4 regions of the Streptomyces sp. NPDC016845 genome follow, and region 2 is predicted to be linked to each of the others. Evidence: riboswitches for the same ligand, from Rfam matches in the RefSeq annotation. Region 2 holds a riboswitch; each other region holds the start of a gene.

Region 1 (7,480 bases), on a different contig from region 2:
TCCGCCGGGAACAGCACGGACACTCCGCGGTGTTGCAGGCGACGAGGGACCGGCACCGTCGCACGTCCGCCGCGCCCTCTTACCGAAAGACATATGTCCGCAGGAGGACTGTTCCATGACTGACCGGCCGTTGACGCTCATGGCTGTGCACGCCCACCCCGACGACGAGGCGACCAGCACCGGTGGCGTCCTGGCGCGTTACGCGGCGGACGGCGTCCGCACGGTGCTCGTGACCTGTACCGACGGCGCGTGCGGGGACGGGCCGGGAGGGGTGAAGCCGGGCGATCCCGGCCACGATCCGGCGGCCGTCGCCGCGATGCGCCGTCAGGAACTCGAGGCGAGCTGTGAGGTCCTCAAGATCAGCGATCTGGAGATGCTCGACTACGGCGACTCCGGGATGATGGGCTGGCCGAGCAACGACGCCCCGGGCGCCTTCTGGCAGACCCCCGTCGACGAGGCCGCCGCCCGGCTCGCGGAGCTCATGCTCCACTACCGCCCCGACGTCGTCGTCACCTACGACGAGAACGGTTTCTACGGCCACCCCGACCACATTCAGGCCAACCGCATCACGATGGCCGCGCTGAAGCTGACCGGCCTGGCCCCGAAGGTGTACTGGACGACGATGCCCCGCTCGGGCATGCAGCGGTTCGGCGAGATCATGCGTGAGTTCGGCGAGGACATGCCGGAGCCGGACCCCGCCGAGGCCGAGGCGCTGGCGGAGATCGGCCTGCCCGACGACGAGATCTCCACCTGGGTGGACACCACCGCGTTCAGCGGGCAGAAGTTCGACTCCCTGGCCGCGCACGCCAGCCAGGGCGAGAACATCTTCTTCCTCAAGATGGGCAAGGAGCGGTTCGGCGAGCTGATGGGCCTGGAGACGTTCGTACGGGTCCAGGACACCACCGGCGCGCCCCTGCCGGAGAACGACCTCTTCGCCGGTCTGCGCTGACCGGCCGGGTCCGCGGCCGCACCTGACCGGCGCGGTCGTCGTCAGTCGTGCGACGACCGCTCGGCCAGCAGCCGGTGCAACTCCCTGACCCACGGCGCAAGTTCGGCGACCGGGCCCTCGACGGTCACGTGCGGCGCGATCTCCTGGACCGGCAGGGCTCGCACCGGCGCCTGCGGGCGTCCCCACTCGGCGAGCCACTGGCTCAGCTGGGCCGAGGAGGCGACGTACACGATGCGGCCGAGCCCGACCCAGGCGTGGGCCGCCGCGCACATCGGGCAGTGCTCGCCGGAGGTGTAGACGGTGGCCGCGCGCCGCTCCTCCTCGGAGAGGTGCTCGGCCGCCCACCTGGCCAGTGCGAACTCGGGGTGGCGGGTGGCGTCGCCGGCCGCGATCCGGTTGCGGTCCTCGGCGCGGACCGTGCCCGAGCCGTCCACGAGTACGGAGCCGAACGGCTCGTCCCCGTCGTCAAGGGCCTCGGCGGCCAGTTCCACGCAGCGGCGCAGGTGCACCAACTCGCTCTCGTCCATCGAAGTCCCTTCCGATCACGGTCACTCATCACCGACGTGGGCCGGGTCGATGATCGCACGCCGCGCGCCGGTGACAACGGCTCGACCCGGACGTGTGCCGGTCACACCTTGTCGCCTACTCTCGTGCTACGAAGACCTCATGTGATGGCATGTGACCGCATGTTCGTCCACTCAAGGGAGGCGATGGTGCTCGGACGCGGCACACGTCTGTTCGCGATCGCCATGGCCGCCTTCTGCATCGTGCTCATCGGCCCCAGCGCGCCGAGCGGCGCGCTGATCGCCAAGCCGCTGCCCGCCGATGCCGCCAAGGACATCGTGCCGAACCGGGTCCTGACGTGGAACATCTGCAACCCGTGCGGGAGCGGGCAGAACATGGGCCGGGCCGCGGAGATCGCCACGTATGCGCCGCAGGTGTTCGGGTTGCAGGAGGCGTGTGTCCGTGACGTCGAGAAGATCCGGGACTACCTGGAAGTCTTCTACGGCCTCGTCTACGACGTCGAGTACGGGTCGGTGCTGCGCAACTGGAACCGCTGCGGCGGTCTGCCGTGGCAAGGCGGAGCGTACGGTCAGGCCATCCTCTCCGCGGCGCCGATGACCGACCACGTGAACGTGGAGTACCCCGACGGCGGCTCCGAGGACCGTGGGTACATGGCCGTCACGACCAAGGTGGGCGGCCGCTCCGTCCGCGTCTTCAACACCCACTTCGCCGAGCGGCAGCAACCGGAGATCAGGGCGGACCAGGCCCGCGTGCTCGCCGCCGAGGTCGCCCGCCACGACCACACGATCGTCCTCGGCGACTTCAACGCCGTACCGGACGCGTCCGAACTCCGCCCGATGTGGAGACTGGCCGAGGACGCCGACCCGGCGTGCCGCCCCTTTCCCGACGGCGGCGCCTGCGAGCCGACCACCGACTGGCAGAGCAAGTTCGACTACATCTTCCTCCGCGGAATCGCCCCCCTCACCCACCAGGTCCGCCCGAGCCCGTACTCGGACCACCATCCCCTGCACGCGGAGATCGATCCCGCGTGGTGACCTGAGCGAGACGGACACCGCCTTCCCGCGCCATCGGTGAACACCGCCCACCTGCGCAATCGGTAAGTACCGCCCACCTGCCCCGCCCCTGACTCCGGCTTGCTACGCTTCGGCTGCCTTCCGTGGGGGAAGCCGGTGCGAGTCCGGCGCTGTCCCGCAACGGTGTGCGTGGCCTGTTACGTATGAGTACTGGCCCGCGAGTCCGATCACTCACGGCAGGTGTGCGACCCGTCGACCGCTCGCCGTGGACTGCGAGCAGGGACCGCCGTAGCCCTTCCGGGTTGCAGGTGCCCTGCGTTGCAGCCGTGGCGCCCACCCGGAGGATGTGCGCCCGCTTTGCTCCGCACCGCCGCTGCCCCAGCCCCCGCGGGTGTCTCACGCGCGCGCCGGCGACACCTGCCCACCGTCCCCCTGGTCATCGGGCTCGCGCTCGTACTGGTGGTCTCGCTGGCGTGCGGGGTCGCGCTCGGGGCCACGGGGACGGGTTGGCGGGAGGTGGCGCGGCTCATGTGGGCCGGGCTCAGCGGCGGGAGCCTCACCAGCGCGGACGCGGGGGCCTACACCATCGTGTGGGAGATCCGTTTCCCGCGCGTCGTCCTCGCGGCCGTCGTCGGCGCGGGCCTCGCCGCGGTCGGCGTCGCGGTCCAGGCGCTGGTGCGCAACGCCCTGGCCGACCCCTTCGTGCTCGGCATCTCCTCCGGCGCCGCCGTCGGCGCCAACGCGGTCATCCTGTTCGGCGCGCTCGCCGGGCTCGGCGTCTGGGCGCTCTCCTTCTCCGCCTTCCTCTCCGCGCTCGCCGCGACCCTCATCGTCTACGCGGTGGCCCGCTCGCCTCTCGGACTCAGCCCGCTGCGCCTCGTCCTGACCGGCACGGCCCTCGCCTACGGGTTCCAGGCCGTCACGACCGTCATGGTGTTCGGCGCCGAACGGGGCGAGGCGGCGCGCGCGGCCATGATGTGGCTGCTCGGCAGCCTCGGCGGGGCCACCTGGCCGAAGGTGCCGCTGGTCGCCGCGACCGTGGTGGCGGGCTGGCTGTGGCTCAGGGTGCGGGCGGGCTCGCTCGACGCCCTCGCGATGGGCGACGAGACGTCCGCGGCGCTCGGCGTGCCGCCCGACCGCCTCCGGCGCGAACTGTTCGTCGTGACGGCGGCGGTGACGGGCACGGTCGTCGCCGTGAGCGGAGCGATCGGCTTCGTCGGCCTGATGGTGCCGCACCTCGTGCGCATGCTCGTCGGCGCCTCGCACACCCGCGTCCTCGCCGTCGCGCCGCTCGCCGGGGCCGTGTTGCTGGTGTGGGCCGACGTGTTGTCACGCGTGTTGCTCGCCCCGACCGAACTGCCCGTGGGCGTGGTGACGGCCGCGCTCGGTGTGCCCGCGTTCCTGCTGCTGATGCGGCGCGGCGGCCACGCGCTCGCCGGGCGCTGACACATCCCAGGTTTGCTGAGCGACCCCGAGGAGGAAGACACGTGCGGCTCGACGTAGAAGAACTGTCGGTCGAGGTGGCGGGCGTACGGCTCGTCGACGAGGTGACCCTCGACGTCCCCGCCGGCACCTTCGTGGGGCTCGTCGGCCCCAACGGCAGCGGGAAGTCGACCCTGTTGCGGTGCGTCTACCGGGCGCGACGCCCCGACGCCGGGCTCGTCAGGGTCGACAGCGTGGACGTGCACCGCATGACTCCACGGGCCGCGGCACGGCTGCTCGCCGCGCTCCCGCAGGAGTCGGCCGCGGACTTCGACTTCACCGTCACCGAGGTCGTCGCGATGGGCCGCCTCCCGCACCGCGACCGCACCGCCGCCCGCGACCGGGAGCTCTGCGCGCACGCCCTGGAACAGGCCGGGGTGGCACACCTCGCGACACGTGGCTTCCTGTCGCTCTCCGGCGGCGAGAAACAGCGTGTGCTCATCGCCCGCGCGCTCACCCAGGAGCCGCGCGTCCTCGTCCTGGACGAGCCCACCAACCACCTCGACATCGCCCACCAGCTCGACGTGTTGCGCCGGGTCCGGGTCAGCGGTCCGACCGTGCTCGCGGCCCTGCACGACCTCAACCTCGCCGCCGCCCACTGCGACCTGCTGCACGTGCTGCACGGCGGCCGGATCGTCGCCTCCGGCCCGCCGGACGAGGTCCTCTCCCCCGCGCTGCTCGCCGACGTCTTCGGCGTACGGGCGCACCGGGTGCGCCACCCGGAGACCGGCGCCACCCAGTTCCTGTTCGACCAGCTCCAGCTGGTCCGTGAACCCTTCGCCCCCTGACTCCCTGACCCCCTCGCCCTCTGGAAGGCCCCCGTGCGCAAGCTCGTGTCCACCGCCTCGCTCGGCCTCGCCGCCGCCCTCACCCTGACCGCCTGCGGAGCCGACATCGCCTCCGACTCCGAGAACACCGCCTCGCAGGCGGTGACCGTCACCAACTGCGGGAGGAAGGTCACGTACGACAAGCGCCCCGAGCGGGTGGTGACCAACGACGTCGGCATCACCGAGCTGATGTTCGCGCTCGGCCTGGAGGACCGCATGGCCGGATACGTCATGCCCGCCGACAAGGGCGACACCGACGACCTCCCGTACAAGGCCGCGTACGACAAGGTGAAGTGGCTCGGCAAGGACCGCGTCACCAAGGAGATCGCCCTCGACGCACGCGCCGACCTGGTCTTCGCGGGCTGGAACTACGGGTTCAACGAGAACACACTGACACCCGACGAGCTGCACAAGGCAGGTGTGGACACGTATCTGCTCACCGAGTCCTGCCGCAACGCCGTCACCGGCACCTCGCGGGGCATCATGCCGCCGCTCGACGCGCTCTACACGGACCTCGACAATCTCGGCCGTATCTTCGGCGTCGAGGAGCGCGCCCGGAAACTGGTCGCGCAGTACAAGGCGCGGGTCGCCGCCGTGCGGGCGAAGTCCCCCAAGGGCGCGGACGACACGGCCAAGCCCTCGGTCTTCCTCTATGACAGTGGCCAGGACCAGCCGTTCACCTCGGGCCGCTACGCCGCGCCGGAGCAGATCATCAGCGAGGCAGGCGGCGTCAACCTGCTGCACGACCTCGAGGACTCGTGGACGACGGTCGGCTGGGAGACCGTCGTGAAGCGGAACCCCGACGTCATCCTCATCAACGACTACGGCTCGACGAGCGCCGCGCAGAAGAAGGAGTTCCTGCTCTCGTACCCGCCGCTGCGGAACGTCTCCGCGATCAAGAACCGGCGGATCCACACCCTGGACTACGCCGACCTCGTCGAGAGCCCGCGCAACCCCTCGGCCATCGAACGGCTCAACACCTACCTGCGCCAGGACAGCGACCGTTCCTGACCCGGCCCCGAGCCGCCGCCGGACACCGGTGGAATCGCCGATGCCGGTGCGCCACAACCCCCTCGACACTGCGGTCGCAGCCCTTTGGGGACCCGTATTCACGGAGGCACCTCGTGCGCACATTCGCCCGGTCGTCCCGGCGGTCCGTCACCGCAACCGCGTTGGGGGCGCTGCTCTGCGGCGCCCTCCTCACCACCCCCTCGACCGCTTCCGCCGCGGTCGCGGGCCCGGCCGTCACACTGCCGCCCGAGGGCAGCCACGGCTTCCCGTTCCTCGCCGCCGCGGAGGACCTCGGCTCGTTCGGCTACACCGAGCGGGAGTACTTCCTCTCCGGCACGGCCACCTCGTACGCCAAGTCCGGCCTGTGGGGTTCGGACGGCCGGTGGAAGGTCCGCGCGTCCGGCACCGCCGACTACAAGAGCCGCCTCCTGGTGCGCCGCCCCGCCGACCCGGCGAAGTTCAACGGCACGGTGGTCGTGGAATGGCTCAACGTCAGCGGCCAGCTCGACCTCTCCCCCGACTACTGGTTCCAGCGCGAGGAGCTGCTGCGCCAGGGCTACGCCTGGGTCGGCGTCTCGGCGCAGGCCGTCGGCGTCAACGGCGGCCTCGGCCAGATCAAGGGCCTCAAGGGCTGGGACCCGGCCCGCTACGGCAGCCTCGTCCACCCCGGCGACGCCTTCGCCTACGACATCTTCTCCCAGGCCGGGCAGGCGCTGCGGTCCCCCGACGGCCCGGACCCGCTCGGCGGCCTCCCGGTCAGGACGCTCCTCGCCGACGGCGAATCCCAGTCGGCGGGCTTCATGACGACGTACGTCAACGCCGTACATCCGGTGGCCGGGGTCTACGACGGCTTCATGGTGCACAGCAACAGCGCGATCGCCTCCCCGATCAGCGGTGTGCTCGCCGACACCCTCCTGATGCCGAACCCGTCGCGGATCAGGACCGATCTGTCCGAGCCGACGTTCGTCGTACTCACCGAGACCGACGTGCCCGGCGCCGCGGCCGCCCGGCAGCCCGACACCGACAGCGTCGTGCACTGGGAGCTGGCCGGCACCGCGCACGGCGACCAGTGGGCCTACGACGTCGGCAACGCGACCGTGCGGAAGTCGGCGGGTGAGGCGGCGCCGTCGCCCGACTGCGCCGCCGGTTCGGCCCCGTTCAACGACGGGCCCGGCCACTGGTCGATGAACGCGGCCCTGCGCCATCTGGCCGGCTGGGCGCGCGGCGGCCCGCGACCGCCGAGCGGCCAGTACCTGGGCACCGTCCTGCGTGACCCGGCGACCGGCCTGGCCACCGGCGGTGTCCGGCTCCCGGACGTCACCGTGCCGACCCGGACGCTCACCGGTTCCCGCGACACCACGGACAGCGGCGTCTTCTGCGGCTTGTACGGCGCCCGCGACCCCTGGAACGGCGACGCCGACGCCTGGGACACGCACGACGAGGGCGACCCGTCCGACCCGCGCTTCCCGGCCACCTCCGAGCCCGTGCTCAGCCGCCTCTACCCGACGCACGCCGGCTACGTGGCCAAGGTCCGCGCGGCAGCTCAGGCGTCCGTCGACGCCGGGTATCTGCTGCCCGAGGACGCGGCGGCGATCGTCACCGCCGCACAGAACTCGGACATCGGCGGCTGACCCGTACACCCGCGCCCACGGCTATCCCCACCTCTGACGGTC
Region 2 (7,480 bases):
GGCGGTTCACCGGAGAAGCGGGACGACTCCGGGGCCGACGCCTGCGGGCTGGCGCTCGCGCCGCTGTCGTTGCCGTCGTCACCGCCGCACGCGGTGAGCGCGAGCGCAGCGGCGGCCGCGCACGCGGCGAGGAGGGAAGCTGCACGCATGGGAGGGGGTTCCTTTCCGACGGCTTCAGAAGCGATGCACGAGCGAGGGCGGGGTCAGAAGCGCAGCACCGCGGCCACGTGCCCCGCGTCCGCCAGCGTCCCGTCCGGAACGAAGTCGACCTGCGCGCCCGTCTCCAGGGCGGACTCCACGATCTCGTCGACGATGTCGTGGACGGCGTCCACGTCGTCGTCCGCCGCCGGCTGAAGGTGGCCGTCGCCGGCCCGTACGGTGGTGCGGTAGTGCTCCTCCACCACGAGCAGGTGGATGCGGCCGTCCGAGGCCTTCTCCCAGACCTCGTCCACGCCGGCGGCGTACGTGTTGCCGCCGCGCGCCCGTTCGAGCGCGGCGAGCGCGTCGGCGATCCCCCGTTCGGCCTCTTCCGCGCGGGCCGGACCGACGGCCCGCGCGACCGTCTCCGGGGTGGCCTGGGCGAGGCCGCCGACGGGGACCTGCACCGCGTCGTGCGCGGCGCTCCCGGCGTCGGTGAACAGGGCGAGCGCGGCCGGGTCGCCGGTGATGTGGAGCGGGCGCGGCGCGGCGCGCAGGACGGCGGCCAGGGCGGTGTCGGCGTCCCGGAAGAACTGCCGGGTCTCCTCGCTGTGGAAGGTGCTGGGCAGGTCCCCGACGCGCTCCTTGCGTTCGGAGTCCGGGCGCTCCAGGCTGCGGCTCTGCGGGAAGCCGTGGCCGGTGTGCTCCGTGACGCGCTCGCCGCGGCCGTCCCAGAGGGTGATCCGGTCGGCGGCCACGGCCAGGACCCAGTACGGGCGCTGCGCGGCGTCGGCGGCGACGAGGTTGCGGGTGAGGAAGGTGTCCGCGAGCACGACGCGTTCGGGCACGGTCCGGTCGACGACCCACGCCTGGTGCTCGCCGGGCGCCGCGAAGATCACGAGGCCGTCCCTGACGTAGGCGAGGTCGAGCTCGGCCACCGCCGCCTTCAGCTCGGCGACCACGTCGTCGCGGCGCTCCCTGGTCACGGCGGGGTCCACGTCGAGCTGTCGCACGGCCTCGCGGACCAGGTTGTCGAGGCGGACGGGGTCCTGGGCATTGTCCGGCTGCGTCCGGTGGGTCGGCATCGCCAGGGAGACGGCGGGATAGGGCCGGGGCGCGCGCAGGTCGCGCAGGACCGCCGGGTTCAACGAGGAGTGCATGCCTGAGTGCCCTTCCGACGCAACGCCTTCGTGTGCCGCAACCTCTCCATGCTGTGCACAGACAGGCGTATCCGGCACTTTTTATCCGGACAAAGGCATGCGGACAAAAAGTGCGAGCCTCCGCATTGCGGGCTGAGACTGTTTCCCGACCCGTAACGCAGATCGCGGATCTTCACCGAGGGGGACGCCATGGAGCAGACCGCCGAGCGGAGCGCGCCCGCCGCGAAGCTGCCGCTCTTCACCCTGACCACCATGGTCATCGGCTCGATGGTCGGCGCCGGGGTCTTCTCGCTGCCCAGCCGCTTCGCCGAGGAGACCGGTGTCGCGGGCGCGCTGATCGCCTGGGCCATCGCGGGCACCGGCATGCTGATGCTCGCCTTCGTCTTCCAGTTGCTGGCCGTGCGCAGGCCCGACCTCGACGCGGGCGTGTACGCGTACGCCAAGGCCGGTTTCGGCGAGTACCTGGGCTTCTTCTCGGCGTTCGGCTACTGGGCCAGCGCCTGCGTCGGCAACGTGACGTACTGGGTGCTGATCATGTCGACGGTGGGCGCGATCTGGCCCGCGCTCGGCGAGGGCGACACGGCGCTCGCGATCGTGCTCTCGTCGGCCGGGCTCTGGGCGTTCTTCCTGATGATCAGGCGCGGGGTGAAGGAGGCCGCGGCGATCAACAGGATCGTGACCGTGGCCAAGATCGTGCCGATCCTCGTCTTCATCGTCCTCGCCCTGGTCTTCTTCGACCCGTCGGTCTTCGCGGACAACTGGGGCGGCGAGGAGTACGCGGGTTCACTCTTCGGGCAGGTCAAGGGCACCATGCTGGCCACCGTCTTCGTCTTCCTCGGCGTCGAGGGCGCGAGCGTGTACTCACGGCACGCGAAGAAGCGCTCGGACGTCGGCCGGGCCACGATCCTCGGCTTCCTCAGCGTCTTCGCCGTCTTCGCCTCCGTCGTCGTCGTGTCGTACGGGATCCTGCCGATGGGTGAGATCGCGGAGCTGCGCCAGCCGTCGATGGCGGGCGTGCTCGAGGACGCCGTCGGCACCTGGGGCAAGGTCTTCATCAGCGTCGGCCTGATCGTCTCCGTGCTCGGTGCCTATCTCGCCTGGACGCTGATGGCGGCCGAGGTGCTTTTCGTGGCGGCGAAGGACGACGACATGCCGCGCTTCCTGCGCCGCTCGACCCCCGCCGACGTGCCCGTGCCCGCGCTCCTCATGACGACGGTCCTCACCCAGCTGGTGCTGATCGTCACCGCGTTCTCGGACGACGCGTTCAACTTCGCGCTCAACCTGACCAGCGCGCTCTCCCTGATCCCCTACCTCTTCGCGGCCGCCTTCGCCGTGCGGATCGGAGCCCGGGACGACCCGCTCACCGCGGGCGGGCGCGCCTCGTCGCGCGAACTGGTGATCGCGGCGGTCGCCACGCTCTACACGGCGTTCATGCTGTACGCGGCCGGGCTGAAGTTCGTCCTGGTCTCCTTCGTCTTCTACGCCCCGGCCACGATCCTGTTCGTCATGGCCCGCAGGGAGCAGGGCCGGCGCCTGTTCTCGCCGGGCGAGCTGGTCGTCCTCGCCGTCTCCGTCGCCGGCGCCGTGCTCGGCGTCGTCGCCCTCGCCGCGGGCTGGATCAGCCTGTGACACCCGTAACCCCTCTCACGAAGCCCGGAGGCACACCGTGACCGACCACGAGACACCCGCGTCCGCCACGTACGGCGTCCACTCCGAGGTGGGCCGACTCCGCAAGGTCCTCGTCTGCGCGCCGGGGCTCGCGCACCGCAGGCTGACCCCGACCAACTCCGACGACCTCCTCTTCGACGACGTGATGTGGGTGGAGAACGCGCAGCGCGACCACGCCGACTTCGTCAACAAGATGCGGCAGCGCGGCATCGAGGTGGTCGAGCTGCACGAACTGCTCGCGCGGACCATGGCGCTGCCCGAGGCCAGGTCGTGGCTGCTTGACCGCAAGATCGTCGCGAACCAGGTGGGGGTCGGGCTCATCGACGACACCCGTACCTTCCTGGAGACGCTCCGTCCCGAGCAGCTCGCCGAGTTCCTCATCGGCGGGCTCGCCACCACCGATCTGCCGGACGAGTACCGCTCCGCGTACGTGTCGATGGCCCGCGAGTCCAGCGGCGTACGCGAGTACCTCATGCCGCCGCTGCCCAACACGCTCTACACCCGCGACACCACCTGCTGGCTCTACGGCGGCCTCACGCTCAACCCGCTGTACTGGCCCGCGCGGCACGACGAGACGCTGCTGATGAAGGCGGTCTACCGCTTCCACCCGGACTTCGCGGGCTCGACCGTCTGGTGGGGCGACCCCGAACAGGGCTGGGGCCAGGCCACCTTCGAGGGCGGCGACATCATGCCGGTCGGCAACGGCGTCGTCCTGATGGGCATGAGCGAGCGCACCTCGCGGCAGGCCATCACCCAGGTCGCCACCGCGCTGTTCGAGAAGGGCGCGGCCGAGCACGTCATCGTCGCCGGGATGCCGAAGCTGCGCGCGGCGATGCACCTGGACACCGTCTTCACCTTCGCCGACCGGGACGTCGTCACGCTCTACCCGCGGATCATGGACTCGGTGCACACGTTCTCGCTGCGCCCCAGCGACAAGGCGCCGGGGCTCGACATCACCGACGAGGGGACGACCCCGTTCGTCGACGTCGTCGCGCGGGGGCTCGGCCTGCCGGAGCTGAGGGTCATCGAGACCGGCGGCGACGTGTACGCCTCCGAGCGCCAGCAGTGGGACAGCGGCAACAACGCGGTCGCTTTGGAGCCCGGCGTCGTCGTCACCTACGACCGCAACACCCAGACCAACACGCTGCTGCGCAAGGCGGGCGTCGAGGTCGTCACGATCGTCGGCGCGGAGCTGGGGCGCGGCCGGGGCGGCGGCCACTGCATGACGTGCCCGATCGTCCGCGACCCCGTGGCCTACTGAGACACCTGGTCAGATGTGTGTGCCGATGCCGAAGACCCGGCGCAGCTGCGCCATGTCGTGCCGGTCCCGCTCCGCGGGCTCGTACCCCTGATGGAAACGGACCTGCTGCTCGGCTGAGAGGCACGGGACCGGCTCCCCCGCGATGGTGCCGGTGACGAAGACCTCGGCCGGGTAGCGGAACGGCTGGTCCGGGTCGAGCGAGGACTGCTCGGCCGAGCCGTCGGGGGCGAAGCGCAGGGGGTGCAGGTCGATCTCACGGCCGTCGGGGTGGGCGAGGACGAAGCGCGCGGGGCGCCGGTCGAGGGTCTCGGCGAACCCGGCGCCGGTGAGGGCGGCGAGCACGGCGGGCTCCTGCTCGGCGCGGTGCATCAGGTCGAGGTCGCGGTGGTTCCTGGTCTGCTCGCCGGTCAGGGCGTCGATGCCCCAGCCGCCGCCGATCCAGATGTCCGCCCCGGCCTCCCGCAGCAGGACGAGGACGTTCCGTACGTCGTCGGCTGTCATCACGCGAGCAGGGTAGGCGGGCGGGCGGGGGGCGGCGAACGATTAGCGGGGCCCGCCCCGGCCCGTGATACGTTCCGTGAGCCAGTCGTACCTTTGTGCGTTCTCGAACGCGTACGGGTCAGGGAATCCGGTGGAAGTCCGGAGCTGACGCGCAGCGGTGAGGGGGACGGGCGGAGCCACTGCCACTGAGCCGCTCGCCGGTTCGGGAAGGCGCTCCGCCTGGACGATCCCGAGTCCGAAGACCTGCTGGCGGCCTCCGGGACCGAGACCCGGCCGGGGGTGAACCGTAGGCCGGCTCCGCGTATGGGCCCTGGACGCAGAGGAACCCCCGTGCCCTTCGCACGTCGACTCCGCCACATCGCACCGCTGTTGGCGGGCGCCCTCCTCCTCACCGCATGCGGCGGTGGCGCGGGCTCCGCCGGCACCGCGAAAGACGCTGACGCCGCTGTCACCCTCGACAACTGCGGCGCGAAGGTCCGTGTCGCGCACGCCCCGCGCCGCGCCGTCGCCCTCGACCAGGGCTCGGCGGAGATCATGCTCTCGCTCGGCCTGGAGGACCGCATGGTGGGGACCGCGACATGGACCGACCCGGTCCTCGAGGGCCTGGAGAAGGCGAACGCGAAGGTGCCGCGCCTCGCCGACCGCTACCCCTCCTTCGAGAAGGTCCTGGACACCGAGCCGGACTTCGTCTCCGCCTCCCTCACGAACACCATCGCCAAGGGCGGGGTGGCGCCGCGCGAGCAGTTCGAGAAGCTCGGCGTGGACACCTACCTCTCCCCCGCCGACTGCGCCGGCAAGGACAACAGCGGTGACGGTGACGGCGCCCGCACCAGCGCGCTGACCATGGACACCGTCTACGGCGAGATACGTGACCTGGCGCGGATCTTCGACGTGAAGGAGCGCGGCGACAAGCTCGTCGCGCAGTTGAGGTCCCGTGTCGGCAAGGCGACGTCAGGGGTCGACGCCGAGGGCGTGAGCGTCCTGTACTGGTTCGCCAACTCCGACTCGCCCTACATGGCGGGCTGTTGCGGCGCCCCTGGCGTCGTCACCAGGGAACTCGGGATGCGCAACGTCTTCGACGACACGCACGAGGAGTGGCCGCAGATCAACTGGGAGACGGTCGCGGACCGCGACCCCGACCTCCTCGTCATCGGCGACCTGACCCGCCGCTCGCAGTCCGCCGAGTCGGCCACGCAGAAGATCAAGTTCCTGGAGTCCGACCCGGTCACCAAGAACATGACCGCCGTACGGAAGAAGCGGTACGTGCTGCTCAGCGGGCAGGCCCTGAACCCCACCATCCGGACCGTCGAGGGCGTGGAGAAGGTGGCCGCCGCGCTGCGCGAGTTCGGCCTGGACAAGTGAGACCAGTGAGACCGGTGAGACCAGCGGAACCGGTGAGTACGGCGGCGGCCCGGCCCGCCCTGTACTGGGCCGCGGCCCTCGCGGCGCTCTGCGCCTCGGTCGCCGTCGCCATCACCATCGGGCCCGCGCACATCCGCGTCGCCGACGTGTGGTCGGCGGTCGGCGCCCGGCTCGGCTGGGGCGCCTCAGACCTCTCCCCGATCCGCGACGGCATCGTGTGGAACCTGCGGCTGCCGCGCACCCTGCTCGCGGCGGTCTGCGGCGCGGGCCTCGCCGTCTGCGGCACGGTGCTGCAGGCGCTGCTGCGCAACCCGCTCGCCGACCCCTTCGTGCTCGGCATCTCCTCGGGCGCGTCGACCGGGGCGGTCCTCGTCGTCGTCCTGGGCCTCGGCGGCGGCGCGCTCTCCGTCTCGGGCGGCGCCTTCCTCGGCGCCCTCTGCTCGTTCGCGCTCGTCCTGGTCCTCAGCCACATGCTGGGCGGCTCGACGGACCGGGTCGTGCTCTGCGGGGTCGCCGCGATGCAGCTGTTCTCGGCGCTGACCTCGTTCGTGGTGCTGACCGCCGCCGACGCGGAGACGACCCGCGGCGTCCTGTTCTGGCTGCTCGGCTCGCTCGGCGGCGTCGGCTGGACCGAGGTGTGGCTGTGCCTCGCGGTGCTCGTGGTGGCGCTTGCGGTGTGTCTCGGCTACGGGCGGACCCTGGACGCGTTCGCCTTCGGGCAGGAGGCGGCCGCCGCGCTCGGTGTGCGCGTGGCACGGACCCGGCTCGTCCTGCTGTGCGTGACGGCGCTCCTGACGGCGGCCCTGGTCAGCGCGGCGGGCGCGATCGGCTTCGTCGGGCTCGTCCTTCCGCACGCGGCGCGCGCCCTGGTCGGCCCGGGACACACCCGGCTGCTTCCGGTCACGGCGGTCGCCGGGGCGGTGTTCCTGGTCTGGGTCGACACCCTGGCCCGTACGGTCCTCGAACCGCAGGAGGTTCCGGTGGGGGTGGTGACGTCGCTGATCGGCGTGCCCGCGTTCGTGCTCGTCCTCTTCCGCGGAAGCGGCCGGTCCGGCCGGGGCGTCCGGTGAGCGCGGGCGGCGACGTCAAGGAGACCGGACAGGGGCTGGCGGCGGACCGCGTCTCCTGGTCGGCGGGCGGCACGCTCGTGCTCGACGGGGTGAGCGTGACGCCACGACCCGGCGCCGTCACCGGTGTGCTCGGCCCGAACGGCTCCGGCAAGTCGACCCTCCTGCGTCTGCTCGCCGGGGTCCTCGCCCCGGCGTCCGGCGTCGTCACGCTCGACGGCACCGCGCTCGGCGAGGTGCCGCGCAGGACGGCGGCCCGGCGCATCGCGCTCGTCCACCAACAGGCGGACACTCAGGTCGAGTTGACGGTGACCGACGTCGTA
Region 3 (7,480 bases), on a different contig from region 2:
CCGCTTGTGCATGTGCTGGTACGAGCCGTAGAAGAGCGGGTCGCCCTCCGCGAGGACGGCGACGGTGCGCCCCGCGTCGAGGTGCGCGGCGAGCGTCGCGGCGGCCTCGGCGTAGAAGTCGTCGAGCGCGCCGCGGTAGCCGCCGGGGTGGTCGGTCGTCTCGACCGTGAGCGGGTACATCAGCCGCTCCTCGATCTGCCCCTCGCGGATGTGCTCCGCGGCGATCGAGCGGGCGATGGAACGGCCGTGCCGGGCGCAGTGGTACGCGATGACGTCCGCCCCGGCGATGGCCCGGACCGCGGCGACGGTCATCAGCTCGGGGTCACCGGGCCCGAGCCCGACCCCGTACAGCTTGCCCTTCTCGACGAGTGACTCGCTCATGCCTGGATCTCCACCTCGGTCGCGATGGCGTTGATCGCGGCGGCGGTGATGGCGCTGCCGCCACGGCGCCCGCGGACGATCAGGTAGTCGAGCCCGAGCTCGTTGGCGGCCAGCGCGTCCTTGGACTCCGCCGCGCCGACGAACCCGACGGGTATGCCGAGCACGGCCGCGGGCCTGGGCGCGCCCTTCCCGACCATCTCGAGGAGGTGGAAGAGGGCGGTCGGCGCGTTGCCGATCGCGACGACGGCGCCGTCGAGCCGGTCCCGCCACAGTTCGAGCGCGGCGGCGCTGCGGGTGGTCCCCAACTCGGCCGCGAGGTCCGGCACTCCGGGGTCGCCGAGGGTGCAGACCACATCGTTGTCGGCGGGCAGCCGCTTGCGGGTGACGCCGCTGGCGACCATCCGCGCGTCGCAGAGGATCGGCGCGCCCGCGCGCAGAGCGGCGCGCGCCTTCGTCACGACCCCGGCCGAGAAGCCGATGTCCTGTACGAGATCCACCTGACCGCAGGCGTGGATCATGCGGACCGCCGCCTGGGCGACGTCGGCGGGCAGCTCCGCGAGGCCGGCTGCCGCCTCGGTGCGGATGGTGGCGAAGGACTCGCGGTAGATCGCGGCGCCGTCCTTCTCGTAGTCATACACGGGGTTCGGCTCTTTCGGTCGTGAGGGTCGTGACGGTCGTGACGGCGTACGTTCCGTCCGGGCGGGCTACGACGTCCACGTACGGCCCGACGGGATGCCCGCATCTGCGTTCGCAGCCGGACCAGTAGGTGGGCAGGGTGGGGTGCGGGGTGCTGCTCGCGGCATCGGCCCGCACGTCGGTGTGGGACTTGGCGCAACCGGGCCGCCCAACGCATGCGCCCAGGCGGGACCAGGGTGAGTCGGGGTCTGCGATCAGCCCGGCGGGTGCGCTGCCGCGGGTGGCCCCGGGCACGACGATCCGCCGCCAGGGGGTCAACCGGATCTCCCTGGCGGGAAGTCCAGCGGCCAGGTCGACAAGCGCGCCCCATTGAGCACCGGTGATCGATCCGAACGGGGGGATACAAACAAGCCCCGCCGTCGTACCAGAGGCAGCGGGATCCGGGGCGGAACCCCTGAGCTTGCGCACCGCAGGGCCCGCCGACCCGATCACGGCTGCGGACGGTCCGTGAATTCCGGCCTCTCCGGCGATTGAGGAGCGGGGCCCGGGGTGGAGCCCCGTGGCGTTGGCGTCAGCACCGGTTGCGATCTCGTCGCCCCCCGCGCCCCCGGCGGAGGTGGCCTCGATGCCAGTTGCGGAAAGTCGCTCGGCGATGAGCGCGGACAACTCGGCGCCGGACGCGTCCAGTTCGGACACTCTCCACACCCGTCGGCCCGAGACGCCGCGCACGGCCTCGACAAAAACCTCCGCCGCGACAACCGCCCCCCGGGCCCCGTCCTCGTACCGCAGCAAGAACTCCGCCCCGCCGATCGCGAGCACCGCGGACCCGTCCGCCCGCCCGCGCAGCAGCACATCCGGCCGGAGCCCGGCCACATCCCCGCGACCGTCGTCGAGCCCGAAGAGAAACCTCCCGGACAGCGCGGGCGTCACGGAGCTGGCCAGCACCGCCGCGTCAAGCCCGGTCAGCCAACCCCGTACGTCCACGAACCCGAGCCCGTCCAGCCCGGACATGGGCGAAGCCACGACGTTCCGGACCCGCTCATGCGCGGCGGACGGCAACAGCCCGGCCGCGCCGAGCATCTCCGCCAGCTCCCCACCGCACCCGTCCCGCAGCCCGCGCAGCTGTACGTTGCCCCGCGACGTGAGGTGCAGCGCCCCGTCCCCGAGCCGCCCGGCCGCGTCGCCGAGGGCCCGCGCCTGAGCCACGTCGAGCACACCGCCCGGGACGCGGACCCGCGCCAGATACCCGTCGTCCGCGGCGTGCAGCCGCAGCGCACCGGGGCAGGCGTCACCGGGAAACGCCGCGGACGTTCCGGGCACACCGGACGCACCGGGACGGACGGGTATGGGGGAGGCGGGCATGCGTCGGAGCATACCCACCGCCCATGACGGGCTTCCCGTAGCTTCCCGTACCAGGTCACACCCTCGCCCCGTACGATGAACCGCGGCGGTCCCGTCCGGCCCGCCACCATCGCCAGCGACGGCGACAGGGGAGGAAGCCCGGTGGAATTCCGGCGCGGTCCCGCCACTGTGAGCCCTCTCGTACAAGAGAGGGTGAGCCAGGAACTCCCGCCGTCCAACGACCACCCGGGGCGCGGACACCCCGAGGAAGGCCCGACGACGCATGCCCCAGCAGCCCTCGCAGCTCCTGCTCCTGTCGACGTCCGACACCGATCTGCTCAGCGCCCGCGCGGCCAACGCCGCGCACGCCACCACCGCTGACGACGCGGTCACGTACCGCTTCGCGAACCCCTCCCGCCTCGACGTCGACACCGAACTCCCCGCGCTCCTCGACGGCGTCGCGCTCGTCGTCGTACGTCTCCTCGGCGGGGTCCGCGCCTGGCAGGACGGCATCGACCGGCTGACCGCGGCCGGGGTCCCGCTGGTGGTGCTGAGCGGCGAGCAGGCCCCGGACGCCCAGTTGATGGCGGCGTCGACCGTCCCGGTCGGCATCGCGGCGGAGGCCCACGCCTACCTGGCGCACGGCGGCCCGGCCAACCTCGCCCAGCTGGCGAACTTCCTCTCCGACACGGTCCTCCTGACGGGCCACGGCTTCGAGCCCCCGGCCCCGGCCCCCACATGGGGCCCGCTGGAGCGAAAGCAGTCGCCGTCGGACGGCCCGGCCATCGCGGTGCTCTACTACCGAGCCCACCACATGAGCGGCAACACCGCCTTCGTGCACGCCCTGTGCGACGAGATCGAGCGCGCCGGTGCCCGCCCCCTCCCCCTCTACGTCGCCTCTCTCCGCGCCCCCGAACCGGAGCTGATCGACGCCCTGCGCCCCGCCGACGCGATCGTCACGACGGTCCTCGCCGCCGGCGGTACCCGCCCCGCCGAGGCGAGCGCGGGCGGCGACGACGAGGCGTGGGACGCCGGCGCCCTCACCCACCTCGACGTCCCGATCCTCCAGGCCCTGTGCCTGACCTCCTCCCGCGCGGACTGGGAGCAGAACGACGAGGGCGTCTCCCCGCTCGACGCCGCCAGCCAGATCGCGGTGCCGGAGTTCGACGGCCGCCTGATCACCGTCCCGTTCTCCTTCAAGGAGATCGACGAGGACGGCCTCCCGGCGTACGTCGCCGACCCGGAGCGCGCGGCCCGCGTGGCCGGTATCGCCGTACGCCACGCACGGCTGCGGCACATCCCGGTGGGGGAGAAGAAACTGGCGCTGGTCCTCTCCGCGTACCCCACCAAGCACTCCCGCATCGGCAACGCGGTCGGCCTCGACACCCCCGCCTCCGCGATCGTCCTGCTCAAGCGCCTCATCGCCGAGGGCTACGACTTCGGCGACGCGGCCGACATCCCCGGTCTCGCCTCCGGCGACGGCGACGAACTGATCCGCGCGCTCATCGACGCGGGCGGCCACGACCAGGAGTGGCTGACCGAGGAGCAGCTCGCGCGCAACCCCGTCCGTATCCCGGCCGCCGACTACAAGCGCTGGTACGTGACGCTGCCGCAGGAGCTGCGCGAGAGCGTCGAGCGGCACTGGGGCCCGCCGCCCGGCGAGATGTTCCTCGACCGTTCCCGCAATCCGGAGGGCGACATCGTGCTCGCGGCCCTGCGCCGCGGCAACCTGCTCGTCCTCATCCAGCCGCCGCGCGGCTTCGGCGAGAACCCGATCGCGATCTACCACGACCCCGACCTGCCGCCCTCGCACCACTACTTGGCGGCCTACCGCTGGATCGCGGCTTCGTCCGCCGACGGCGGTTTCGGTGCGGACGCGATGATCCACCTCGGCAAGCACGGCAACCTGGAGTGGCTGCCCGGCAAGAACGCGGGCCTCTCCGCGGCCTGTGCCCCCGACGCGGCCCTCGGCGACCTCCCCCTGATCTACCCCTTCCTCGTCAACGACCCCGGCGAGGGCACCCAGGCCAAGCGCCGCGTCCACGCCACGCTCATCGACCACCTCGTGCCGCCGATGGCCCGCGCGGACAGCTACGGCGACATCGCCCGCCTGGAGCAGCTCCTCGACGAGCACGCCCAGATCGCGGCCATGGACCCGGCGAAGCTCCCGGCGATCCGCGCCCAGATCTGGACCCTCATCCAGGCCGCGAAGCTCGACCACGACCTGGGGGTCGAGGACCGTCCCGAGGACGAGGGCTTCGACGAGTTCATCATGCATCTCGACGGCTGGCTCTGTGAGATCAAGGACGTCCAGATCCGCGACGGCCTGCACGTCCTCGGCCAGGCCCCGGCCGGCCCCGACCGCGTCAACCTCGTCCTCGCCATCCTCCGCGCCCGCCAGATCTGGGGCGGCACGCAGGCCCTGCCGGGGTTGCGGGAGGCGCTGGGCCTGGACGAGTCGGCGGCGACCCGCACGGCGGCCGATGAGGCGGAGGAGACGGCCCGCGCACTGGTGGAGGCCATGGAGGCGGCGAACTGGGACCCGGCCCAGGTGAGTGCCTCCGTGGGCAGTCTGCCGCCTGGGGCGGCAGGGTGGGCAGGGCGGCAGACCCCGGGTACGGACGAGGCGGGCGCCCAGGACAGCCCCGTCCACCGGATCCTGACCTTCGCCGCCGAGGAAGTGGTCCCGCGCCTCAACGCGACCACAGCCGAACTGGACAACACGGCACGCGCCCTGGCAGGCCGCTTCGTCCCGGCGGGCCCGTCCGGCTCCCCGCTCCGCGGCCTCGTCAACGTCCTCCCGACCGGCCGCAACTTCTACTCCGTGGACCCGAAGGCGGTCCCCTCCCGCCTCGCGTGGGAGACGGGCCAGGCCCTGGCCGACTCCCTCATCGAGCGCTACCGCGCGGACAACGACAACGCGTACCCCACCTCCGTGGGCCTCTCCCTCTGGGGCACAAGTGCCATGCGCACAGCGGGCGACGACATCGCGGAGGCCCTCGCCCTCCTCGGTGTCCGCCCGGTCTGGGACGACGCCTCCCGCCGGGTGACGGGCCTCGAAGCCATCCCGTACGAGGAGCTGAACCGCCCCCGCATCGACGTCACCCTGCGCATCTCGGGCTTCTTCCGCGACGCGTTCCCGCACACCATCGGCCTGCTCGACGACGCGGTCCGCCTCGCCGCGTCCCTCGACGAACCGGCCGAGCACAACCACGTACGCGCCCACACCCAGGCCGACCTCGCCGAACACGGCGACGAGCGCCGCGCCACCACCCGCATCTTCGGCTCGCGCCCGGGCACGTACGGCGCGGGCATCCTCCAGCTGATCGACTCCAAGGACTGGCGCACGGACGCGGACCTCGCCGAGGTCTACACGGTCTGGGGCGGCTACGCGTACGGCCGCGGCCTCGACGGCAAGTCGGCCCGGGGCGAGATGGAGACGGCGTACAAGCGCATCGCGGTGGCGGCGAAGAACACCGACACCCGCGAGCACGACATCGCCGACTCGGACGACTACTTCCAGTACCACGGCGGCATGGTGGCGACGGTCCGCGCCCTGCGCGGCACGGCCCCCGAGGCGTACATCGGCGACTCGACCCGGCCGGAGACGGTCCGCACCCGCACCCTGGTCGAGGAGACGTCCCGCGTCTTCCGCGCCCGCGTCGTCAACCCCAAGTGGATCGAGGCGATGCGCCGCCACGGCTACAAGGGCGCCTTCGAACTCGCCGCGACGGTCGACTACCTCTTCGGCTACGACGCCACGACCGGCGTCATCGCCGACTGGATGTACGACAAGCTCACGGAGACGTACGTCCTCGACGAGACGAACCGCCAGTTCCTCTCCGAGGCCAACCCGTGGGCCCTGCACGGCATCGCCGAACGCCTCCTGGAGGCCGAGTCCCGAGGCATGTGGGAGAAGCCGGACCCGCGGGTCCTGGAGGCGCTGCGCCAGGTCTACCTGGAGACCGAGGGCGACCTGGAGTCGGACGAGTAGGGCGCGGCGCGCCAACGAGGAGGAGTGGCACGACGCGTCGGCCGTGCTGATGGCCGTCGAGGTCACGTGAGGCACGTTCCTGCCTATCGCAGCGTCGCCGTGAAGCTCCGCCCGTACGCGTGGCGCGTGGTCACGTCGAGGCGGGTGCCGCCCGGTACCCGGGTCACCCGGACCGCGTCGTCGCCGGAGACCTTCCGCAACGTCCGTCCGCGCAGCACCACCGTCACCGTGTCGCGAAGGGTCGTCGGGTCGCAGACGGCCACCCCGAGCTCCCCGTCCCGGCGGACCAGGACGGACGCCGGGCCCTCGACCGTGAGGCCCGCCGTGTGGTGCGTGCCCGGCGTGAAGGTGTTGGCGGCGGTCAGGCCGAGGCCACGGTGGTGTACGGCCTGGAGGCGGGGTGTGTTGGCGAGGACCTCGGCGCCGCGGTGCCGGCGGACCGCCGACTCGGACGCGTTCGGGAGCAGCGCACAGGCGAAAGCGGTGGGCCGCGCCCCCGCCGGCCCCTCGACCGTCAGCGAGAACACCTGCCGGGTGACGGCCGTGTCGGGGTTCGAGGACCGCACGAGGCGACGGCTGCGGGTCACCGTTTCCAGGCGGGCCTTCGGACGGGGTCCGCCGAGGAGCACGTATCCGACCGCCGTGCCCTGCGTGGCGTTCGCGTACCGCACCCAGCGTTCGCCCGCCGCGCCCGCCGCGCCCTCCGTGACGGACACCGCGTCGCCCGCCGCGGCGATCCGCGCGTCCAGCGTCGTCGTCACCGCCCGCCCCGCCCCCGGCGCGTCCCCGACCCCGGCGGCGAGCACCACGATCTCGTCGTCGAACAGGAACCACGACTTGGTCGCCCGCGCGCTCCGGTACACGACGAAGTCGTCCGGCAGGACCCCGGCCCGCTTGTCCCGCCAGGGCACGTCGTCGGAGAGCACCCACCCGACGGCCCCGTACGCGCCGAGCACGGCGCCGCCGGAGTGGTCCTGGGTGGCGGTCGGGAAGTAGACGTACGTGTTCTGCGACTCGCTGGAGGCGGTGAAGTTCAGCGGGTGGCCCGGGTTGTCGTAGAACAGCTTGCCGCCGTACGAGTCCGGGACGGAGCGCCGCTGTTCGACAGGCGCGGTGACACCCGCAAGG
Region 4 (7,480 bases), on a different contig from region 2:
TTCCCGGTACGTGGGTGGTGAGCGAGGGCCCCTCGACGGAGGCGACCGCGAAGTCGTACGCGGGCAGCCCGGAGTCGCTGCGGTCGAGGCCGAACACCTCGCACACCACGCCGAGTTCGAAGGGGTGCACACCGTCGAGCACTACTGCGGCCACGTTCTTCAGCATGTCTGCCAGTGTGCCGCAGAGCTGGCAGTAATTCGAGGGTCAGTGACAGGACTGCCACTGCCGCGCGGGGCCGGGCGGCGGGAGAGTAGAGGACATGAACACAGCGACGAACTACCTCACCGTCCTCTTCGTCTTCCTCCTCCTCGCCGCCCCGTCCCTGTGGGGCGCCGCGCACGACCGCCGGATCGACCGGGAGATCCGGCGGGCCCGGCAGGCACAGGAGAAGGAACTCCTGGCCCGCAACCCCGAGTACGCGAAGGTCGCGTGAGGCCGAACCCGCTCAGAAGCGCCCGGAAGTCCGCCTAGAAGTCCTCGTCGAAGCCGACCGAGCCCTCGACCGCCACCTGGTACGCCGAGGGCCGGCGCTCGAAGAAGTTCGTCAGCTCCTGGACACCCTGCAGCTCCATGAAGGAGAACGGGTTCTCCGAGCCGTAGACCGGCGCGAAGCCGAGCCGCTGAAGGCGCTGGTCGGCCACGCACTCCAGGTACTGCCGCATCGAGTCGGTGTTCATCCCCGGCAGCCCCTCTCCGCACAGGTCACGGCCGAACTGCAGCTCGGCGTCGACCGCCTCCCGCAGCATGTCGGTGACCTGCTCCCGCAGCGCGTCGTCGAAAAGGTCCGGCTCCTCCTTGCGCACCGTGTCGACGACGTCGAAGGCGAAGCTCATGTGCATCGTCTCGTCGCGGAAGACCCAGTTGGTGCCGGTGGCCAGGCCGTGCAGCAGGCCCCGCGAGCGGAACCAGTACACGTAGGCGAAGGCACCGTAGAAGAACAGGCCCTCGATGCACGCCGCGAAGCAGATCAGGTTGAGCAGGAAGCGGCGGCGGTCCGCCTTGGTCTCCAGGCGGTCGATGGACTCGACCGAGTCCATCCACTTGAAGCAGAACTCGGCCTTCTCCCTGATGGACGGGATGTTCTCCACCGCGGCGAACGCGGCCGTCCGGTCCTCGGGATCGGGCAGGTAGGTGTCGAGCAGCGTCAGATAGAACTGGACGTGCACGGCCTCCTCGAACAGCTGGCGCGAGAGATAGAGCCGCGCCTCCGGGGAGTTGATGTGCTTGTAGAGGGTGAGGACGAGGTTGTTCGCGACGATCGAGTCGCCCGTCGCGAAGAACGCGACCAGGCGGCCGATCATGTGCTGCTCGCCCGGCGACAGCTTCGCGAGGTCGGCGACGTCGGAGTGGAGGTCGACCTCCTCGACGGTCCAGGTGTTCTTGATCGCGTCGCGGTAGCGCTCGTAGAAGTCCGGGTAGCGCATGGGGCGCAGGGTCAGTTCGAAGCCCGGGTCGAGCAGGTTCTTCTCGGTGGCGGGAGTGGTCATCACTGGCAGGCCTCGCAGGACTCGGGGTTTTCCAGGGAGCAGGCGACGGCGTCGGGCTCGGCCATCTGGACCGGGACCCGGGCCGCGGCCCGTGCGATGCGCGTCGCGGGGCGCGAGCGCAGGTAGTACGTGGTCTTCAGGCCCGACTTCCAGGCGTACGCGTACATCGAGGAGAGCTTGCCGATGGTCGGCGTCTCCAGGAACAGGTTGAGGGACTGGGCCTGGTCGAGGAACGGGGTGCGGGCCGCCGCCATGTCGATGAGCCCGCGCTGCGGCAGCTCCCACGCCGTGCGGTACAGGGCGCGGACCTCCTCGGGCACCCAGGTGAAGCCCTGCACCGAGCCGTTCGACTCGCGCAGCGCCTCGCGGGTCTGCGCGTCCCAGACGCCGAGCCGCTTGAGCTCGTCGACCAGGTAGGAGTTGACCTGGAGGAACTCGCCGGAGAGCGTCTCGCGTTTGAACAGGTTGGAGACCTGCGGCTCGATGCACTCGTAGACGCCCGCGATGGAGGCGATCGTCGCGGTCGGCGCGATGGCGAGAAGGAGCGAGTTGCGCATGCCGGCGGCGGCGATACGTTCCCGCAGCGCGGTCCACCGCTCCGGCCAGGTCACCTGCGCGTCGGGGTAGTGGTCGGGGTGCAGGACACCGCGCGCGGTGCGGGTCTTCTCCCAGGCGGGCAGCGGGCCATTGCGCTCGGCGAGGTCGGCGGACGCCTCGTACGCGGCGAGCATGATGCGCTCGGCAAGGCGCGTCGAAAGAGCGTTCGCCTGCGGCGAGTCGAAGGGCAGGCGCAGTTTGAAGAAGACGTCCTGGAGGCCCATCGCGCCGAGGCCGACCGGGCGCCAGCGGGCGTTGGAGCGGCCCGCCTGCTCGGTCGGGTAGAAGTTGATGTCGACGACGCGGTCGAGGAAGGTGACGGCGGTGCGGACGGTCTCGTCGAGCCGCTCCCAGTCGATGCCGCCGTCCACCACGAACGCGCCGAGGTTGACGGAGCCCAGGTTGCAGACGGCCGTCTCGCCGTCGTCCGTCACCTCCAGGATCTCCGTGCACAGGTTCGAGGAGTGGACGGTGTGGCCGGGCTCCGCCGTCTGGTTGGCGGTGCGGTTGGCGGCGTCCTTGAAGGTCAGCCAGCCGTTGCCGGTCTGCGCGAGGGTGCGCATCATGCGGCCGTACAGCTCGCGCGCGGGGAGGGTCTTCTGCGCCTTCCCCTCGGCCTCGGCCTTGCGGTACGCGGCGTCGAACTCCGCGCCCCAGAGGTCTACGAGGTCGGGTACGTCGGCGGGGGAGAACAGCGACCACTGCCCGTCGTCGGCGACCCGGCGCATGAACTCGTCGGGGATCCAGTGCGCCAGGTTGAGGTTGTGGGTGCGGCGCGCGTCCTCGCCGGTGTTGTCGCGCAGCTCCAGGAACTCCTCGATGTCGGCGTGCCAGGTCTCCAGGTAGACGGCGGCGGCGCCCTTGCGGCGCCCGCCCTGGTTCACGGCGGCGACCGACGCGTCCAGCGTCTTCAGGAACGGCACGATGCCGTTGGAGTGCCCGTTGGTGCCCCGGATCAGCGAACCCCGGCTGCGGATGCGGGAGTACGAGAGCCCGATGCCGCCCGCGTGCTTGGAGAGGCGGGCCACCTGGTGGTAGCGGTCGTAGATCGAGTCCAGCTCGTCGAGCGGGGAGTCGAGCAGGTAGCAGCTGGACATCTGCGGGTGGCGGGTGCCGGAGTTGAAGAGGGTGGGGGAGGACGGCAGGTAGTCCAGGCGGCTCATCAGGCCGTAGAGGTCGGCGACCTCGCCCAGGGCGCGTACGGAGTCGTCCTCGGCCAGGCCGGCGGCTACGCGCAACATGAAGTACTGCGGCGTCTCGATCACCTGGCGGGTGATCGGGTGGCGCAGCAGGTAGCGGCTGTGCAGGGTGCGCAGACCGAAGTAGCCGAAGCGGTCGTCGGCGTCGGTGTCGATGAGCGCGTCGAGCTTCTCCGCGTGGACACGGGCGAACTCGGCGGTGCGGTCGGCGATCAGGCCCTCGCGGTGCCCCACCGCGATCGACCCGGTGAAGGAGGTGACGCCCTGCGTCGCGGCCTCGGCGGCGATGGTGAGCGTGAGCAGGCGGGCGGCGAGCCGGGAGTAGACCGGGTCCTCGGAGATCAGCCCGGCCGCGCCCTCGGTGGCGAGCTCGCGCAGCTCGGCCTCGTCGGCGCGGGCGCTGCGGCCGCGCAGCGCTGCGGCGGCGACCCGGCCGGGGTCGGCGCCGGGCAGGTCGGCGGTCAGCTCGGTCAGGGTGCGCAGCAGGGCGGTGCCGGGGGCGTCTGCCGGTGCGTCCTGCTGTCCTGTGGCTGAGACCGGTTCGGCGGGCGGCGCGATGGTCACGTGGGGCTCTCCCTCGCTCGGCTCGGGGCCTGCGGGGAGGAGTGGCTCGGGCACGCACGCAAGGGGGCGCCTTCGTCACCGGCCCATTCCGCGAGACCCGGACGTCGTCACCACCCGCGCCGGACGGCTCGGGTGGGCTGCGGCAGGTCGTCGGACTCACGTAAGCGGCCTTATGGATGCTTACGTTCACCGTTGCGGGACAGTTCCGGATTTGCACCGGATTCCCCTGCGGCTGCAGCGAGAGCGAGCATACATGTTGTGCCGGGCGTTGGTGACGGGCCCATATCTTGTGTCGCGCGGGTGCGTATGGCGATGGTGCCTCATGACGACGGGCCCCTCCGCGAGCAGAGGGGCCCGTCCTGAGGAACGTACGACCGCGCTAGTGGCCGGAGCCCGCTCCGACGACCGGCAGGTCCGTCTGCACGCCCTTGTCACCGGCGTCGGCGGTGTAGTCGCCGGGCGACGTCTCGTCGATTCCCTCGGGCGCCTTCGCGGCCTTCAGGACGAAGGTCAGGACGACGGTCACGACCACGTTCATCACGAACGCCGTCAGACCGATGTACCCGATCTCCCCGATGCCGGGGATCTCCTTCGAGGACCCGCCGAAGTGCGCCTGCGTCGGCGACGCCACCCCGTACGCGGCGAGCGTGCCGTACACCATGCCGACCGCCCAGCCGGCGAGCAGCGCCCAGCGGTGGAACCAGCGGGTGAACAGGCCGCCGACCAGTGCGGGCATGGTCTGCAGGATCCAGATGCCGCCGAGCAGCTGGAAGTTGATGGCGACGGTCTTGTCCATGGTGAGGACGAAGACGAGGGCGCCGACCTTCACGAGCAGCGACACCAGCTTGGAGACCTTGGTCTCCTGCGCCGGGGTCGCGTCGGGCTTGATGAAGTCCTTGTAGATGTTGCGCGTGAAGAGGTTCGCCGCGGCGATGGACATGATGGCCGCGGGGACGAGCGCGCCGATGCCGATGGCGGCGAACGCGACACCCGTGAACCAGTCGGGGAACATGTCCTCGAACAGCTGCGGGATCGCCAACTGCCCGTTCTGCACCTTGATCCCGGCCGCGATCGCCATGAACCCGAGCAGCGCGAGCAGGCCCAGCATGAGCGAGTACAGCGGCAGGATCGTGGTGTTGCGGCGGATCACGTCGCGGCTCTTGGAGGAGAGCGTCGCGGTGATCGAGTGCGGATACATGAACAGCGCGAGCGCCGAGCCGAGCGCGAGCGTCGCGTACGTCCAGTGGCCCGCCTCACCTGGCGCGAGCGCCCCGGTGGGTTTGCCTGTCGCCGGATTTATCTGCTCGAACTTCTTGCCGGCCGCGGCGAAGATGTCGTCGAAGCCGCCCAGCTTGATCGGGATGTAGATGATGGCGACCGCGATGACGATGTAGATCAGACCGTCCTTGACGAACGCGATCAGCGCCGGGGCGCGCAGGCCCGAGGAGTACGTGTACGCCGCGAGCACGCCGAAGGCGATGAGGAGCGGCAGGTCCTTGATGAACCAGTTGGTGTTCTCGCCGCCGCCGACGCCCATGACGTCGAGCACGGCCTGGATGCCGACGAGCTGGAGCGCGATGTACGGCATCGTGGCGAGGATGCCGGTGACCGCGACGGCGAGCGAGAGGCCCTTGGAGCCGAAGCGGCCGCGCACGAAGTCCGACGTCGTCACGTATCCGTGCTTGTGCGAGACCGACCACAGGCGCGGCAGGAACGTGAAGATCAGCGGGTAGACCAGGATCGTGTAGGGCACGGCGAAGAAGCCGGACGCGCCCGCCGCGTAGATCGCCGCGGGGACGGCGACGAAGGTGTACGCCGTGTAGAGGTCGCCGCCGAGCAGGAACCAGGTGATCCAGGTGCCGAACGAGCGGCCGCCGAGGCCCCACTCGTCGAGCGAGTCCGTCTCGGAGCGGCGCCAGCGCGCGGCGAGGAAGCCCATGACCGTGACGGCCACGAAGAAGATGATGAAGACGGTGAGCGCGACACCGTTGACGCCGCCGTTCATCGCGGGCCTCCCGCGGAGGCCGAGGCCGACGTCTTGCGGCCGCGCTGGTCACGCTGCCACAGCTTGTACGCGATCATCGTGAGCCCGGTCGAGATGATCACCCAGAGCATCTGGTACCAGTAGAAGAACGGGATGCCGATGAAGGTCGGGTCGATCTTCGAGTAGGAGCTGACCCAGAGCATCGCCACGAACGGTGCGACCAGGCACAGCCCGATGACCACGCGGACCGGTGTCACCACCGGTCTCCCTGCTTGTTCCGCCACTTCCGGCGCATCGGACATCTTGGGCTCCGTCCCCTCGCTGATCCCACTTATCTCACGTTTAACGTGCGGGAAATCTAATGCGAGAGTCTTGCTCTTTGGAACCCCTGTCCGGATAACGGACGAGACCCTTCCGGTCCCGGGCCTGCGGTTATGTAAGGAATCGGGCGCGTATGTGCGGGTCAGTCCATCGGGCGCTTCAGGCGCGCCACGAACTTGTACCGGTCGCCCCGGTAGACCGAGCGCACCCACTCCACCGGCTGCGCCGAGCCGTCGATCGAGTGGCGGGAGAGCATCAGCATCGGCAGACCGACATCGGTGCCGAGCAGACCGGCCTCGCGCGGGGTGGCGAGCGACGTCTCGATGGTCTCCTCGGCCTCGGCGAGATGGACGTCGTAGACCTCGGCGAGCGCCGTGTAGAGAGAGGTGTACTTGACGAGCGACCTGCGCAGCGCGGGGAAGCGCTTGGCGGAGAGGTGCGTCGTCTCGATGGCCATGGGCTCGCCGCTGGCCAGACGGAGCCGTTCGATGCGCAGGACGCGGCCGCCGGCGGAGATGTCGAGCAGCCCGGCGAGGGTGTCGTCCGCGGTGACGTAGCCGATGTCGAGCAGCTGCGAGGTCGGTTCCAGGCCCTGGGCCCGCATGTCCTCGGTGTAGGAGGTGAGTTGCAGCGCCTGGGAGACCTTGGGCTTGGCGACGAAGGTGCCCTTGCCCTGGATGCGTTCCAGGCGGCCCTCGACGACCAGCTCCTGAAGGGCCTGGCGGACGGTGGTGCGGGAGGTGTCGAACTCGGCGGCGAGCGTGCGCTCCGGCGGCACCGGCGTGCCCGGCGGCAGGGTCTCCGTCATGTCGAGCAGATGCTTCTTCAGGCGGTAGTACTTGGGCACGCGCGCGGTACGGACGGGCGCCCCGCTCTCGTTCTCCGCACTGCTCACGTCGGTGCTCATGCTCCGCCTTCCCGGCTCCGGTGCCGACGTGGCCGACGTCCCCGTCGGCCACGGCTCACATCGTGGCACGGCTCGCTCCGGGGGACTCCCCGTACGCTCCGTGATCCCTCCTTATACCGCCCGCTGACTCCCTGGTCTAGTCCACGCACCCAGGGATGGGAGCGGTCCCCCGAACCGCCCAACGCCCTTGTCACGACAGGCGGGTGTCGTTCCGATAACGGACGCACAGGTCTTTCTCAGCCACCCTTGACACCTCTATTGGTCTGGGCCAAGCTCCCCGTACTGGTCTACACCATTAAACGGAGACCGGGTCCCAGTCCCACGAAGCACTGCTTGTCGTATTGCGTCGCTGTGGGTGGGGGGTTGCTGGCATCCCTGAGGAGGGTGACGTGAAGCGCAAGCTCATTGCGGCCATCGGCG

Evidence for each region. A riboswitch is a leader RNA that binds a small molecule or an ion and turns the genes downstream of it on or off. The one in region 2 is predicted to bind cobalamin.
Region 1: it holds a riboswitch for cobalamin, as region 2 does, so the genes downstream of both, ACH4RC_RS27275 (FecCD family ABC transporter permease) here and ACH4RC_RS18935 (ABC transporter substrate-binding protein) in region 2, are expected to answer to the same signal.
Region 3: it holds a riboswitch for cobalamin, as region 2 does, so the genes downstream of both, cobN (cobaltochelatase subunit CobN) here and ACH4RC_RS18935 (ABC transporter substrate-binding protein) in region 2, are expected to answer to the same signal.
Region 4: it holds a riboswitch for cobalamin, as region 2 does, so the genes downstream of both, ACH4RC_RS12375 (ribonucleoside-diphosphate reductase subunit alpha) here and ACH4RC_RS18935 (ABC transporter substrate-binding protein) in region 2, are expected to answer to the same signal.

The regions. Positions count from the first base shown of each region.
Region 1 covers NZ_JBIRPI010000013.1:100,066-107,545, forward strand. The annotation lists gene ACH4RC_RS27260 (PIG-L family deacetylase) at 116-949, shown strand; gene ACH4RC_RS27265 (nucleoside deaminase) at 991-1,476, opposite strand; gene ACH4RC_RS27270 (endonuclease/exonuclease/phosphatase family protein) at 1,636-2,508, shown strand; cobalamin riboswitch at 2,612-2,741, shown strand; gene ACH4RC_RS27275 (FecCD family ABC transporter permease) at 2,905-3,933, shown strand; gene ACH4RC_RS27280 (ABC transporter ATP-binding protein) at 3,975-4,757, shown strand; gene ACH4RC_RS27285 (ABC transporter substrate-binding protein) at 4,791-5,807, shown strand; gene ACH4RC_RS27290 (alpha/beta hydrolase domain-containing protein) at 5,921-7,438, shown strand; gene ACH4RC_RS27295 (helix-turn-helix domain-containing protein) at 7,460-7,480, opposite strand, start outside.
Region 2 covers NZ_JBIRPI010000006.1:192,654-200,133, forward strand. The annotation lists gene ACH4RC_RS18910 (hypothetical protein) at 1-149, opposite strand, end outside; gene ACH4RC_RS18915 (chemotaxis protein) at 204-1,298, opposite strand; gene ACH4RC_RS18920 (basic amino acid/polyamine antiporter) at 1,488-2,927, shown strand; gene ACH4RC_RS18925 (arginine deiminase) at 2,965-4,227, shown strand; gene ACH4RC_RS18930 (nucleotidyltransferase domain-containing protein) at 4,237-4,728, opposite strand; cobalamin riboswitch at 4,797-4,994, shown strand; gene ACH4RC_RS18935 (ABC transporter substrate-binding protein) at 5,032-6,090, shown strand; gene ACH4RC_RS18940 (FecCD family ABC transporter permease) at 6,123-7,160, shown strand; gene ACH4RC_RS18945 (ABC transporter ATP-binding protein) at 7,157-7,480, shown strand, end outside.
Region 3 covers NZ_JBIRPI010000005.1:275,626-283,105, reverse strand. The annotation lists gene cobJ (precorrin-3B C(17)-methyltransferase) at 1-381, opposite strand, end outside; gene ACH4RC_RS17200 (precorrin-8X methylmutase) at 378-1,019, opposite strand; gene ACH4RC_RS17195 (cobalamin biosynthesis protein CobG) at 1,012-2,379, opposite strand; cobalamin riboswitch at 2,449-2,609, shown strand; gene cobN (cobaltochelatase subunit CobN) at 2,642-6,352, shown strand; gene ACH4RC_RS17185 (polysaccharide lyase family 8 super-sandwich domain-containing protein) at 6,436-7,480, opposite strand, start outside.
Region 4 covers NZ_JBIRPI010000003.1:442,145-449,624, forward strand. The annotation lists gene ACH4RC_RS12360 (helix-turn-helix domain-containing protein) at 1-166, opposite strand, end outside; gene ACH4RC_RS12365 (hypothetical protein) at 261-434, shown strand; gene ACH4RC_RS12370 (ribonucleotide-diphosphate reductase subunit beta) at 469-1,488, opposite strand; gene ACH4RC_RS12375 (ribonucleoside-diphosphate reductase subunit alpha) at 1,488-3,848, opposite strand; cobalamin riboswitch at 3,972-4,106, opposite strand; gene mctP (monocarboxylate uptake permease MctP) at 4,228-5,853, opposite strand; gene ACH4RC_RS12385 (DUF3311 domain-containing protein) at 5,850-6,134, opposite strand; gene ACH4RC_RS12390 (GntR family transcriptional regulator) at 6,296-7,060, opposite strand; gene ACH4RC_RS12395 (extracellular solute-binding protein) at 7,450-7,480, shown strand, end outside.